4 regions of the Bacillus sp. MUM 13 genome follow, and region 4 is predicted to be linked to each of the others. Evidence: riboswitches for the same ligand, from Rfam matches in the RefSeq annotation. Region 4 holds a riboswitch; each other region holds the start of a gene.
The links. Region 4 has a riboswitch for S-adenosylmethionine ahead of BIV59_RS08280 (LLM class flavin-dependent oxidoreductase). Riboswitches for the same ligand answer to the same signal wherever they lie in the genome.
Positions count from the first base shown of each region.

Region 1: another riboswitch for S-adenosylmethionine. It lies ahead of BIV59_RS05790 (sugar ABC transporter substrate-binding protein); the one in region 4 lies ahead of BIV59_RS08280 (LLM class flavin-dependent oxidoreductase).
Region 2: another riboswitch for S-adenosylmethionine. It lies ahead of BIV59_RS05020 (YezD family protein); the one in region 4 lies ahead of BIV59_RS08280 (LLM class flavin-dependent oxidoreductase).
Region 3: another riboswitch for S-adenosylmethionine. It lies ahead of BIV59_RS10535 (MetQ/NlpA family ABC transporter substrate-binding protein); the one in region 4 lies ahead of BIV59_RS08280 (LLM class flavin-dependent oxidoreductase).

Region 1 is NZ_MLYQ01000017.1:34,338-38,108, reverse strand. It holds gene pepF (oligoendopeptidase F) at 1-1,686, shown strand, start outside; SAM riboswitch class I at 1,808-1,967, shown strand; gene BIV59_RS05790 (sugar ABC transporter substrate-binding protein) at 2,233-3,306, shown strand; gene BIV59_RS05785 (sugar ABC transporter ATP-binding protein) at 3,353-3,771, shown strand, end outside.
Region 2 is NZ_MLYQ01000014.1:30,012-33,782, reverse strand. It holds gene BIV59_RS05025 (amino acid permease) at 1-708, opposite strand, end outside; SAM riboswitch class I at 1,075-1,178, shown strand; gene BIV59_RS05020 (YezD family protein) at 1,405-1,563, shown strand; gene BIV59_RS05015 (M55 family metallopeptidase) at 2,036-2,860, shown strand; gene BIV59_RS05010 (ABC transporter permease) at 2,874-3,771, shown strand, end outside.
Region 3 is NZ_MLYQ01000034.1:17,763-21,533, forward strand. It holds gene BIV59_RS10525 (methionine ABC transporter permease) at 156-818, opposite strand; gene BIV59_RS10530 (methionine ABC transporter ATP-binding protein) at 815-1,831, opposite strand; gene BIV59_RS10535 (MetQ/NlpA family ABC transporter substrate-binding protein) at 1,846-2,664, opposite strand; SAM riboswitch class I at 2,804-2,914, opposite strand; partial or broken gene BIV59_RS10540 (L-lactate dehydrogenase) at 3,111-3,771, opposite strand, start outside.
Region 4 is NZ_MLYQ01000027.1:20,962-24,732, reverse strand. It holds gene BIV59_RS08285 (ATP-grasp domain-containing protein) at 1-496, opposite strand, end outside; gene BIV59_RS08280 (LLM class flavin-dependent oxidoreductase) at 535-1,584, opposite strand; SAM riboswitch class I at 1,682-1,788, opposite strand; gene BIV59_RS08275 (class I SAM-dependent methyltransferase) at 1,872-3,065, opposite strand; gene BIV59_RS08270 (response regulator) at 3,433-3,771, opposite strand, start outside.

The sequences.
Region 1 (3,771 bases), on a different contig from region 4:
ATTCCTGCGCTATGTGAATATCAGGGGCAGCTAAGTAACAGGGATAAGCTTGTGCAATGCTTGGAGCTTCGGGAGCAGCTTCATATGAAATTGACCAGGGCAGGGACATATGCATCATTGAGAAGATCGGCAGATGGAACAGACTCTGTCAATCAGGCAGATTATGCACAATTTTCTGCGCTGATGACTAAGGTGAATGCTGCCCTTTCATTTATTGATTCTGAAATTCTTGAATTGCCAGAGTCAGACTTAAGAGAATACGTAGCATCAGAACCAAACCTTAAGGTATTTGAGAAGAATTTATTAGAATTGCTGGAGACGAAAAAACATAAGCTTTCACCAGAAACAGAAAAGGCTCTTGCTGCATTAGGAGATGTGCACAGCTCACCTTATAAAGTATATGAAATGGGCAAATTGGCCGATATGCAGTTTCAGCCGATACATGATGAAGAGGGAAATGAATATCCGGTTTCTTTTTCTTTATTTGAAGACCGTTATGAATTCTCACCGGATACGGCTCTTCGCAGGAAAGCATACGGATCATTCGTGAATACATTAAAACAATATAAAAATACCTTTGCCCAAGCATATTCGGCAGAGGTTTCGAAGCAGGTCGCACTTTCACGGCTGCGCAGCTATGAATCTGTCACGGAAATGCTGCTTGAGCCCCAGCAGGTAACAGCTGGCATGTATAATAATCAGCTCGATATCATCCAGGGTGAGCTTGCTCCTCATATGCGCCGCTACGCCCAGCTGAAAAAAAAGGTGATGGGGCTTGATAAGATGCTTTTCTGTGATTTGAAAGCGCCGCTTGATCCTGAATTTAATCCAGCAACAACGTATGAAGATGCGTGCGAAGTCATTCTTGAAGCACTAAAGGTAATGGGACCCGAGTATAGTGAAATCATGAAAAAGGGGCTGACAGAAAGATGGGTTGACCGTACAGACAATGTCGGAAAAGGAACGGGGGCTTTCTGTTCAAGCCCGTATGGAGTTCATCCATATATTTTAATTACCTGGCAGGATACTATGCGCGGCGCATTTGTATTAGCACATGAGCTGGGACATGCCGGACATTTTTACCTGGCTAACAAAAATCAGCGGCTATTCAATACAAGGCCATCAACCTATTTCGTTGAAGCCCCGTCCACACTAAATGAGCTTCTTTTGGCGAAGCATCTCCTTGCTAATACGGAAGATAAGCAGATGAGGCGCTGGATCATCCTGCAGCTGCTTGGAACCTATTACCATAATTTTGTGACACATTTGCTCGAGGGGGAATATCAGCGAAGAGTATACATGCATGCTGAAAATGGCCATCCCCTAACTGCAAAAACCTTGTCTGAAATAAAAGGAAACGTTCTTGCCGGCTTTTGGGGAGATGCTGTAGAAATAGATGAAGATGCAAGCTTAACCTGGATGCGCCAGCCGCATTATTATATGGGTTTATATCCGTATACCTACTCTGCAGGATTGACCGCATCCACAGCAGCTGCCCAAATGATCCAGGAAGAGGGCCAGCCGGCTGTTGACAGGTGGCTGGAAGTCCTGCGCGCAGGCGGAACAAAAAAACCGCTGGAACTTCTGAAGCATGCTGGAGTAGATATGTCGAAGCCGGAGTGCATCAAACAGGCAGTATCCTATGTTGGCTCCCTTGTTGATGAATTAATTGCTTTATATGAATGATATATAGAAGTTTGATTTTAATTTATCGACAATAAAGATTTTTCTAAAAACTGTTGCAATAAGAATCAGATGATGGTATATTCACCACAGGAAAAAAATTGAATAATGTTTTGCTTTAAAACTCTTATCCAGAGTAGGCGGAGGGATTTGGCCCGATGATGCCCAGCAACCGACTGTAATTCCGTTGTGAGACGGGGCGCGTGATAAAATGCGCCGGTATTTATACCAGAGGGCACGGTGCTAATTCCAGCAGAAAGATTATTCTTTCTGAGAGATAAGAGGTTAGAAGATCTATTTTTGTATTCTTCAAGCCTCTTTCTTTTACAGAAAGGGGCTTTTATTTTTTTGCTTTGTTTAATCTTGCTGCCAGACTTCCGTTTTCAGGTGCGCAGTTTCCGGAAGCAGTTATGCTTTCGTCTCACAGAACTCATTAAGAAACAACAATCTAAAAAAAGAGCCTTTAAAAATGGAAAACAGGAGGGTATTCGGCTAAAAGAGAAATTCCAGGAGTCAGAAAAACTCAAATATAACGAGGGAGAGAAATCAATGAAGAAAAATATATGGAAATCATCAATGGCCTTAATTTTTATTTTAATGCTGCTGGCAGGCTGCCAGCCGCATGTAGGGAAGCAAACAGCTGCTGATTCAAAAGCAAGTGATAAAAATCCGCTTGCAAATAAGAAAGTGGCACTTATTATGCAGCAGAATCTTGGTACATTCTCTGCACAATATATCGATGGTGTGAAGGAACAGGCTGCAAAATTTGGGGGGAAGGTTACAGTATTCACCTCTGATGGAGACCTTGCAAAAATGTCCTCTAATGTTGATGCAGCGATTAATCAGGGCTTTGATGCCATTTTAATTGACCATGGCACAAAAGAAGCACTAACAGCCGGCGTGAAAAAGGCCATTGATAAAAAAATTCCCGTTATCGCATTCGATGCTGAAGTCAGTGTACCGGGTGTAACAGTTCTTGAGCAAGGGGATCAGCAGATGGCAGAGGCTACGCTTGAAAAACTGGCAAAGGATTCGGGAGGCAAAGCCAATATCGTGAAAATTTGGGTTGCGGGATTTGCACCGATGGAAAGAAGGCAAATTGCCTATAAAGACTTTTTAGCCAAAAATACAGGAATCAAAGAGGTTTCTGCTTTTGGGGCAGCTACTCAAAATACGGCTCTTGACACCCAATCGCAAATGGAAGCTATTTTAAAACAGTATCCTAAAAAAGGCCAAATCACAGCAGTATGGGCTTCTTGGGATGAATTTGCCAAAGGGGCGGTGCGGGCCATTAAACAGGCGGGCAGAACGGATATCAAAGTTTATGGAATCGACATGAGCGATGAGGATCTTCAAATGATCCAGGATAAAAACAGCCCATGGGTGGCTTCAGCTGCAGTTGATCCAAAGGATATCGGAAGAATTCAGGTTCGTTATGCTTATCAAAAACTCAGCTCCGGATCCGCGCCTGATAAAGTAAAGTTAAATCCGGTGTTCGTCACCAAGGAAGAATTGCCGGCAGAACAAATTACGACAGCAGAGCTCAATAAATATGTGAAAGGCTGGGGACACAGCGAGCAGGGATACACAGAAAAACTCAAAGACCTGGAAAATGGGAAGTAATGAATTGTAAAGCCCAGCCCCAGGCTTATGGAAGGGGGAGCATAAATTGAGTGCTAAATTGCTGGAGATGAAAAGCATTTCGAAATCATTCGGCCAAGTGAAGGCCTTGAATAAGGCAAAATTAGAGCTGAGAGCAGGAGAAGTGCATGCGCTGCTCGGAGCAAATGGTGCCGGTAAAAGCACACTGATTAAAATTCTTTCAGGGGTGTTCACTGAGGACAACGGTGAAATTGTATTGGACGGCAGAACCGTCAGCTTCCGCTCTCCTAAGGAAGCCAAAGACTGTGGAATTCATTGCGTGTACCAGGAGGTGGATACAGCCATTGTTCCGCAATTGTCAGTTGCTGAAAATATTTTGCTGGATTCATTTGCCGCGGAAAGAAAATGGTTTGTATCAAGGAAAAAGATGCTCAAACAGGCACATGACGCTTTGATTCAGCTTCATGCAGGGGGGATTTCACCTGA
Region 2 (3,771 bases), on a different contig from region 4:
AACGGCTGATTCTATGCCGATGAATGCCCAGAGCGTTGAGATGGCTGCATGATTCACTTGGCTTCCCAGAGAGAGAACATTGCCTTTTGCATCAATGAATGCCTTGCCGTTTCCAAGGTTGGCTGCATCAAAAATGAAAACTGTCACGATAATGAAAAGCGCAAAGCCGAGCACCTTGGCAATAGTTGTAGTAAGATTCATTGTGCCGGCGCTATTAAAGTTTTTTGCCAAAATGGCTTGAATGCCCCATAACATGACTGTGCAAACCATAAAGGTGATGAACTTACCCAGTTCTATAGTAGATGATCCCAGGTAAAAGAGCGGCTTAGTGCTTTGCATAATTGGAAAGAATGCAGATAGATAACCTGCGAAGGATATAATGACAGAAGCAGTGGCCGCCCAGTTTGCCGCCCAATATCCCCATGCCATACTGTACCCCGCTGCCCTTCCGGCTCTGGGGGAAGATGAAAACATAGCTTGTGCATAGCTTTGGGGCCCTGCCTTTAGTTCAGGTTTTCTGATTGCCAGATTCCCAAAAACTAAAGCAATTAAAAATACGCCAATTCCTGTAATGCCCCAGGCTATTGAAGATCCCAAGGAACTTGAATGCTGTGCCAGATTCGAGGGCAGCATAAAAACACCGCCGCCAACCATATTTCCAATAACGAATGTAGCCAATACCCACATTCCCCATTTTTTATTTTGCATAATAATCGACCTTTCTGCTGAGTTCATTTATATGTGAATAAGGAAAAAGATAAGTACATGTTTTATTACTTTAGTAGTATATAATAATATTTTAGTTTGGTAAAGTGATAAACAGATAAACCACTAAAGAATCGATGGGTAATTAAAGGAAATTTGCTTTATTTCTAAGGAAGGCGGGAATAAATGTGTAATATGAATTTTACAATCATGATTGTAAAATATTAATAATGTTTAAAAAACTTGATTTTTCCGTGAATTTAAATTGACAAAAATCAGCCGCGGATTTATTCTGTAAATATCCAAAAAACCAAGTTTTTTGATAAGTATTGTAAATATTAAGATGATAATTGAATATATTGCATTGAAAGCTTATCCAGAGAGGTGGAGGGACTGGCCCTTTGAAGCCTCGGCAGCAGATTCATGGAGAATACTGTGCCAACTCCAGCAGGCGTGAGTCTGGGAGATAAGAAGAGACCTTATTAAGGCATAAACCTCTTCTTTAAATATGAAGGGGTTTATTTTTTTCTCTGTAAAGCTCAGTCATGGTTTTTGCAAATGCAAAAAGGTGAAGGAATTCTGACGAAAAAGCAGGTTAAGTGTAACTGGAACAAAACTGATTTATTTTTGCCCAGGGGATCTGCAAGTGATGGGCTAATGATTGGGAAGTGTGTATATACATAAGGGGGAGCCGTGAAAATGGATGAATCAAAAATAAAATATATTCTTTCAAGTCTTAAAGAATTGGAATTCGGCTCCATCTTGATTACGGTTCATGATGGAGAAATTACACAGATTGATACCACGGAGAAAAAGCGTTTTCCTATCATTAAAAAACAAAATGAAAGAAAGAATTGAAAAAAGGAGCACCTTCTCCGGAAGGCAGCTCCTTTTTTTTGCTCGTCTCACATAACAAATTAAAAAACAACAATCTTTAAAAAAAGAGCATTTAGAAAAGAGCGTGTTCCCTTTGACAAGTCAGGTTGATTAGAGCGAGCATCCTGGAGCGGAAATCAGCCACCATGTTTCATAGCAGCAATGTTTACAAAAACAGCCTTTTGAATCATGCAGAAGAGAGATCAATCCAGTTTATCTTATAGGTTTTGTTGGTTCGAAACGGTTTGTAAACAATACTAATTTTTATTTCGAGATAATAAAGTAACGAAGACAGGAATTGAAAATTTTTTATCAGAAAGAAAAAACACCATGCTAGCAGCTTTTTCTGCAGGCTAATGCTATTAATAGAGCCAGATTTAGTTTGCAAGAAATAGTATTATAATTTATAATTTTAAGAAAATTATAACATTTTAAAAGGGGAGTGGATTTGGGGATGAAGTTATATGTGTCTGTCGATATGGAGGGAATCACTGGTCTAGCTGACCATACTCATGTTGACTCTTCTCAGCACAATTATGAACGAAGCCGGCTCATTATGACGGATGAAGCAAATAGTGTAGTTTCTGCTGCTTTTGAAGAAGGAGCAAGCGAGGTGATCGTCAATGACAGCCACTCTAAGATGAACAATTTGCTTATCGAAAGGCTCCATCCTGAAACACAGCTGATTACAGGAGATGTAAAGCCGTTTTCCATGGTTCAGGGACTAGATGATACATATACGGGAGCCATGTTTGTGGGATATCATGCACGGGCAGGCATGAAGGGGGTTATGTCCCATAGCATGATTTTTGGAGTGAGAAATTTCTTTATTAATGATACACCTGTTGGAGAACTGGGATTTAACGCATATGTCGCGGGGTATTACGATGTACCAGTAATCATGTCGGCTGGAGATGACAGGGCCGCTTTAGAAGCTGAACAGCTGATTCCAAATATCACAACCGTTACAGTAAAAGAAAGTATTTCCCGGTCAGCTGTAAAATCATTGACTCCTGCTAAGGCGGCTGCACTCCTCCGCGAAAAAACGGCATATGCGATAAAAAATATAGATAAGGTGAAACCGCTTACCCCGCCGGATCGCCCTCTGCTAGCCATTGAATTCTCTAATTACGGAGAAGCCGAATGGGCGAACCTGATGCCAGGCACGGAAATCGTCCCCGGCACTTGCACTGTCCGTTTCCAGTCAAAGGATATCCTTGAAGCTTACCAGGCTATGCTTGTCATGACAGAATTAGCGATGAGAACTACATTTTGTTAAGGGGAGCTTTTAGATGAAATCATACATAATCAAAAGGCTTGTTTCCATGATTGTGACTCTTTGGCTGATAGTAACCATGACGTTCTTTCTTATGCATTCTATCCCGGGGTCGCCATTTAATGAAGAAAGAGCTACAAATGAAGCTGTTCAAAAGAACTTGAAAGCTTTTTATCATTTAGATGAACCTCTTTATGTACAATATGGTGCCTATTTAAAATCGCTTGCGGTTTTAGACTTCGGCCCGTCCATAAAAAAACCATCACAGACAGTAAACGATATGCTCGGGAGGGGCTTTCCCATTTCCTTTGAATTAGGTATGTGGACCCTTATTGTGGCTGTCTTTTCTGGATTGATACTTGGTATAGCTGCAGCACTGCGCCATAACGGGATAATCGATTATGCAGCCATGGCCATTGCAGTGCTTGGGATTTCCATACCCAATTTTGTGCTGGCGACTCTATTGATTCAGCAGCTGGCAATAACCTGGCCGATTTTCCCTGTATCTACCTGGCAAAGCCCCATGCACATGGTTTTGCCGATCCTTGCTCTTGCAACTGCGCCAATGGCGATTATTGCAAGATTAACAAGGACAAGCATGCTGGAGGTTTTAACGCAGGATTATATCAGGACTGCCAGGGCAAAGGGCCTTTCCCCTCTTAAAATTGTCATTAAGCATGCGCTCCGCAATGCTTTGCTTCCAGTAATTACAGTGCTAGGGACTCTCGCGGCAAGCATCCTGACAGGAACCTTTGTCATTGAAAAGATTTTTGCCATTCCTGGCATGGGGAAATACTTTGTCGACAGCATCGGCAATCGTGATTATCCCGTCATCATGGGTACAACGGTCTTTTACAGCTGTATTTTAATTGTCATGCTGTTTTTGGTGGATATTGCATATGGAATTTTAGATC
Region 3 (3,771 bases), on a different contig from region 4:
TATAGAACCTTTTATAATAATGATTTTTTTTCAGATAAATTTAACGGCCTTTCCTCAGTTGAATAACGAGAAAAGGCCGTAGCTTAAGCTTAATATACTTTTTTTCAATGTCTACTTGACAGGGTTATGTAAACATTTCTACTACTTTTTTATCATTAATCTTTTCTCAGTTTGTGTGCGAGTAAGTTACCGAGTGATTGAATGCCTTGAACCATGATAATTAAGATAATGATGGTGGTATACATCACATCAGGCTGGAATCGTAGATGTCCGAACTGATAGGCGATATCACCGAGTCCTCCGGCACCGACTAAGCCAGCCATTGCTGTTGCTCCGATTAAGCCAATGGTTGCAATTGTTAAACCGAGCACGATGGAGGCTCTTGCTTCACGAACAATCACATACCAAATGATTTTAGATGTTGAAATACCCATAGATTGATAGGCCTCGACAACCCCTTTATCTACTTCAAGCAGTGCGGACTCCATTAGTCTGGCAATATAGGGTGCTGTATAGACAACAAGCGGTACAATCACCCCTTGCACACCTATCGTAGTATGCATAATGAATTTGGTAAAAGGTAAAATGAAAAATAGCAGAATTATAAATGGGATGGAACGAATGATATTTATCACCGTATTTAAAATCGCATAGCCCACTTTACTTTCTGCTTCTCCGCCTTTTCTTGTTAGTACAAGAAGGATTCCAAGCGGAAGTCCTAGGAGAATGGCAATGACGAGAGAAATGGAAGTCATTTTAAGAGTGTCCAGAACCGCCTGCCAAATCGTGTCGCCCCATTCGTTAAGAAATGAACTCATCTATTATTCACCTCTTCTACGATGATATGCTGATCTCTTAAGTAGGCAATTGCCTTTTCGTTTTCTTCTGGTTCACCTTTAAGATGGACCAGAAGGTTGCCAACTGATTGATCCTTTAATTCATCAATTCCGCCAGCGATAATACTCGGTAGGATATTGAATTTTTTAGTAATGGTTGCTAAGAAGGGATCTTTTGATGATTCACCTAGAAAAGTAAGGGCAACTAATTTTCCTGTTTTACCCATTTCCAGTTTGGCATGTTCAGGGACATGGTAAATCGATTTATTCCTTACGAAGCTTTTTGTTCTTGGATGTTGGGGCTTCGTAAAGATATCGACGACCTTACCTTGTTCCACCACTTCTCCCGCTTCCATTACAGCAACACGGTCACAAATTCGTTGAATAACCTCTAATTCATGGGTGATGAGAAAAATGGTAATGCCCAGTTCTTTATTGATTTTCAATAATAGTTCCAAGATTTGTTCTGTGGTCGTTGGATCCAGGGCACTGGTTGCTTCATCACTAAGAAGAACTTCTGGCTCATGGGCTAAGGCACGTGCGATTGCCACACGTTGCCTTTGACCTCCAGATAATTGATTAGGAAATGCTTGGGCCTTATCTTCTAGACCGACAATTTTTAAATACTTATTTACACGCTGTTCAATTTCATGCGCCGGGACACCTTCTAAACGAAGGGGAATCGCAATATTTTGATAAACGTTAGCCGTCTTTAAGAGATTATAACTTTGAAAAATCATCCCTATTTTTTGACGAACTTTTTGAAGGTCTTTTTTCTTCAAAGTTAAGATGTCCGTGCCATCAATTAAAACCTTTCCGCTGGTGGGTCTTTCAAGTACGTTCACACAGCGGATTAATGTACTCTTTCCGGCACCACTAAATCCGATTACACCGAAAATTTCCCCTTTTTTAATCTCGATCGAAACATCTTTTAATGCTTCAACTTTCTTATTTCCGACTTCAAACGTTTTCGATACATGCTGCAGGCTGATCATATATGGGCTCCTCCTTACCAAGCAGGCACAACTGAACCACCAAATTTTTGGGCAATATATTTTTTAATAGCATCTGAGTGATAGTATTTTTCAATCGTTTTTATGACTGCATCATCTTTATTTTCAGTACGTACGACAAAATAGTTCGGGTAAGGATTGTTTTCAATAGGTTCGTGGTAAATCGCATCTTTATTAATGGTTAGACCTGCACCCATTGCAAAGTTTGTATTTATAGCTGCGGCAGTCACTTCACCAAGTTGAGCTGGAAGTGATTCTGCATTAAGTTCTTTTATTTGTAAGTTCAATTTATTTTCAACCACATCTTTTTTCGTTGCGCTTTGTTCAACGCCGTCTTTCAACTTAATGACTCCAGCAGCTTCAAATAATTGCAATGCACGTAACTCGTTGGCTGGATCATTGGGAACGGCAATTGAATCCCCTTTTTTAAGATCCTTAATATCTTTTATACTCTTAGAATAGATCCCCATCGGAAAGGCAACTGTTTTGAAGACATCTGTAATTTTATAGCCTTTGTCTTTAATTTGGCCCTTTAAGAAAGGTAATGTTTGCATGCTATTGGCATCGAGACTTCCTTCGCTAAGTGCAGCATTCGGTGTATTGTAATCGTTAAACACTTTAATATCAATCTTTAGACCGTCTTTTTCTGCTAATTTAGCAACTTGCTCCATGATTTGTTGATGTGGTCCACCGGTGACACCCACTGTAATTTTCTTTGTACTTAATTCTTTTGAACTTGTCCCGCCACATGCCGTTAAAGCCAATGATAAAATGATAGCTAGACTAATAGATAATAATTTTGCTGATTTTTTCATTTTAAACTCTCCTTTTCTTAGTTGTTTACTTGGAATCTGGTCTGAAATACTCCCTATCTCTTATCTAGTTGTTATGTAATATCATACAGCACCAAAAAACCGCTTCTCTAAAGAGAAGCGGTTTGAATGCACACAACTTCTCTTATCTTACAAAACTAATTTCCGTTTTGTAGGAATTAGCACCTGAGCCTTTAAAAGACTTGGTTGCCGGGTTTCATCGGGCCTTTCCCTCCACCACTCTAGATAAGATAATATTCGATTTATTTCAGTATGTATACTATACATGTGTTTGTCGAATTGCGTCAATATTATTTTTAGAATAAATTTTCTAAAAAGTATGAATAGATGGTTATATCCATAATCTACAGACTAAATTTTTAAATCAGATAGAGAAGAAATGCAGACAGTGTTCCTAAAGCCACTCATGATACAAATCGATTTAAATATTAAAGTTCCAAAGAAGCAATATTTTCTTTTATCACATGAGCAGAGTGGTTGAACAGCACAAGTTCTTTTTCATCTAATTTAAGTTCAATCACCTGTTTCAGACCTGTACGGCAAAGTACTGCTGGAACACCAATCGCAAGTCCTTTTTCCTCAATATTCGCCATCTAATACAACCGACACGGGGCATATTGTATAGGCGTCATTTAGAATTGACTTGGCAATAAAGGCAAGTGCGTTCCCTATACCATATTCTGTTTTTCCTTTCCGGTTGAAAATATTCCAGCCTTCACGTTTCGTATGTTCAATGACTTCATCAAAATCAAAAGGTTCGATCTCGTTTTTATTTTCTTTAATATATTCGTGAATGGGTTTGCCGCCAACTGTTACATGTGACCAAGCGCCAAATTGAGACTCACCATGCTCCCCAAGTGTGTATCCTGTAATACTACGAGGATCTACATGCAGATATTCAGAGAGAATCTTTCTAAAACGACTACTATCTAGTGCCGTCCCTGTCCCAATGATTTGGTTACGCGGTAAACCAGATAGTTTCCAAGTTAAATAGGTAATGATATCGCATGGATTCGTTGCAACGACATAAATCCCCTCAAATCCAGCATCTTTCAACGGAGGAATAACTTCCTTTATAATTGCTGAGGT
Region 4 (3,771 bases):
CAAAATCAGGGCTATCCACATATTGCTTCAGTGCATCAATGGAATGGAACAGCTGGACCCCAAGTCCCTTTCCGGCACGGTTATGTTTGGTGATAAAGGATTCTGCACCCAACTTCCCGGCTGCTTCTATAATCATATCTCTCCCGGCTGCAGCGATGGTTTTAGGTGTTTTAATGCCATGGCTTGCTAGTGCCGTGTATTGATTGACCTTGCTCACTTCCAATCGGAGAGCCCGGCTGCCGTTCAGGACCTTCCGTCCGTGCTGCTCAAGCCATGCCAAGACCGACTCGGTAAGTTCAGGCGCAAAACGGTGGCCCCTTGTATGGGAAGAAGCGCTCATTCTGCTGTAAAACACGCCTTCCGGCGGCTCCTGGGATAAGTCCACCAGTCCATGGTCAAGATGCCACTCTTCATAAGGCAGGTTCAGTTCATTCAATCTGTTTGTCAGATGCTCTGTCCATTCGCTGTTTTCGTGAATGATGTAAATTTTGCTCATTATTATAGCCTCCTGTTATAAGCTTCAAAACTTGACCGTCAGGCTTTTGTTTTTTGGCGTTTTTTCTCCACAAGCGGTTTTACCTGTTTCGCGAAGCGCTCCATTTCTTCCAGCTGCGGTGAAAACTGAAGCAAAAGCAAATCTACTCCCGCTTCTTCAAATTTAATGATACGCTCTGCAATCTGTTCTGGAGTCCCAATAAGGTTCGGGCGCAATCCCCTGTTGGAGACCGAATAATCATAAAGCTTGACCTGCTGCTCAAGCTGCGACTTATTAACGAAATCATTATATCCGGCATATGCACTGGATTCTTTAACATCCGTAATTCTCTTAAGTTCTTCCTGTGCTTCTTCTTCACTGTCCCTGCAGATTACATAGGCGGCCAATCCAAAAGATGAGAAAGGCTGTTTTCCTGATTCTGCCCGTCTTTCCTTCATTCCTTGAATTTTACCCCTGATTTCTTCAACTGTTCCGCCATGCATCACATATGCGTCACATTTTCCCGTTATCACCTGTTTGCCGCGTTCACTTTCACCGCCGGCATATAGGATTGGATTAGGCCGCTGCACCGGTTTTGGGCTTAAATGGGCATCTTTGATATCATAGTACTTTCCCTTATAGGAAAAGACATCTTCTTTCCATAAGCCCTGAATAACATCAATGAATTCTTCCGTGCGGTCATATCGTTCATCATGGGCCGTAAAGATCCCTCCATACTGGCGAGCCTCTTCCTCCCACCAGGCTGAAACAATATTCAGCGTGAATCGGCCATTGCTTATCTGGTCGATATTCGCCGCCATTTTTGCTGTAACAGCCGGATTATGGAATCCAGGCCTGACAGCGGTCATAATTTCGATTTTTTCGGTCACAGCAGCAAGCCCTGCTGCTGTAGTCCAGGCCTCAAGCGAATCTTGTTCAGGCCCTTTTATATCATTCAAGTAAAGTTCAGCAATCAATGTCGTATCATATCCCCACTGTTCTGCAGCCTGGATGACAGTCTTGGCATATTCAAAGGTTGGCGGCATGTTTTCATCATCTACATTTCGAAGCCATCCGCCAAAGATGGGAAGCCAAAATCCAAATTTCATCTCTCTATCTCCTTTTCCATTCAATTCTGCCTTCATCTTGAATAAAAAAACACACAAAAAAACTTCCCCCGATAAGAAGAAGTTTCGATTTATCCCCTGCTTATCTGCCAGAGTGCATGACTCTGCTGGAATTGGCACCATTCTGACTGTGTCAGCGGCTGCCGGGCTTCAAAGGGCCAGTCCCTCCACCTCTCTCGATAAGTACTATTCAATTTTTACATAAATTAATCCTACTACGAACCTTGGTTATCCGTCAACTTTATTGTTAGATAATTTTCAATAATACATTAATATGTTTTTTCACAGACAAGTGTGTAGGTTTTTGGAAGCCCGATATCGTGGATTTTATGATTCGGCTCCTCCTCCAGCACCTTAATTACAAGTCCTGATTGGCCAATTGCCGTAATCAGCTCGCCTATGGACCATTTTCTTTGGACCACATTTGACAGGCTTTCCTGCTCTTGCTCGGGCATATGCTTGGTAAATGCCACTCTATTATTTTCTATCTGTGAATCAAAATAATTGCCGGTTACTTTATGTTTTTTTCCTGAAGATGAAATCAGCTTCGTTGAAATAGGATGAAACTCGTGAAGGACAAATCTTCCGCCCTTCTTCAGCAAGCCCCTGATAACCTCTGCTAACGGCTGAAGGTCGATTACATAATGCAGAACGCCAAGCTCCATTAAAACAAGGTCATATTTTCCGCCAAGCTCTGCTTGAGGCAGCGAAAGAACATCTGAAACGATATAGTTTATATCGACTCCGCAAGAAGCTGCCAGTTCTTCTGCGAATGCTTTATTTTCTTTTGAAAAATCAGCCACCGTAACCTCTGCACCCAGTAATGCCAGTGCTGCTGCTTTCACTCCATTTGACCCCATCAAATGGGCTACTTTCTTTCCATTAAGATCACCTAAATACTTATAGAAGGGATGCAGCCTCCAAGCAGGGTTCTGCCTGATCTTTTCTGCCATGTCTTCCGGGCGCCCGTACCTGTTAATAAGCGCCAGATAATTATTCTGGTTCCAGGCCTGCTCATTATGCTCGGTGAATCCCTGCTGCTGCTTCAATAGATGGGCATGGATGCTGCTGCTGAATCTATTCATTTCTTTATCGTATAAATGGCTGTAAAGTGAACGGCACCAGATCTCTTCGCCGCCATGCGGAATGGCTATCCGGTATGGATCTGTTTTAACAGTGGTATTGTAAAAGAAGCTTATTACCGCTTCTATTTGGTTGATCTTAAGATGAAACTCTGCCTTTTCCGGGGTTTTCACGAGTTGAGAAGGCTTGAAGGTTTCAAAAAGGCTATATGCCTGCTGAAGCAGATCCCATTGTACGCTTACGGTTATTTTATCTTCGTCCTCCAGAATGACCCCCTGCAGCAAAAGTGCTGAAGCCCCGGTAAATTCATAGGGTATTCCCGCATGGTTTAAAAGAGAGCCTATGTGAAGGATGCCCGTATAATAAGTGTTGTCTTCCATATCCTATCCCCCATTTTTGTCAAAGCCTGTTTCGTTCTCATCCTGCTATAGCGGGTCATATATTTCCGCTTAAAAAATCTTCATTTTATGTAAATGCTCTTTTCTTAAAGATTGTTGTTACTTAAATAGTTCTGCGAGGAAAATCCATTGTTAAAGCAGGTTGATTGGAGCGGAAGGTGCGGAGACTCCTGCGGGATCAGCGTGACAGGTGAGACCCCGCAGACGACGCCTGGGAGGCTCAGCACACGCCCCGCGGAAAGCGAAGCACCCTGGAGCGGAAATCAACCCCTTGTTCCATAGCAGCAAAGTTTACGGAAAGAGCCTATTTAAAAGAGCGCTTTTAATAAAGAGTCTCCAGTTTTCCCTGTTATTTCACCAGTGCATGCTTGAATGCATAAATGACGGCCTGTGTGCGATCCTGCACTTCCAGTTTGCTCAAAATATTGCTGACATGCACCTTTGCTGTTTTCAGGGCAATATATAGTTCGTCTGCGATTTCCTGATTGGTTTTCCCCTGTGCGATCAGCAGCAAAATTTCCATTTCCCTGTTTGTGAGCTGTTCATGGAGAAGCCGCACAGCTGGTGTTCTCATTTTTTTCATCATCTTGCCTGTCACTTCCGGTTCCAGCACGGAATGGCCATGGAATGTAGAACGCACTGCCTCTGCTATATCACTTGCCCTTGAGGTTTTCAGCATATAGCTGGA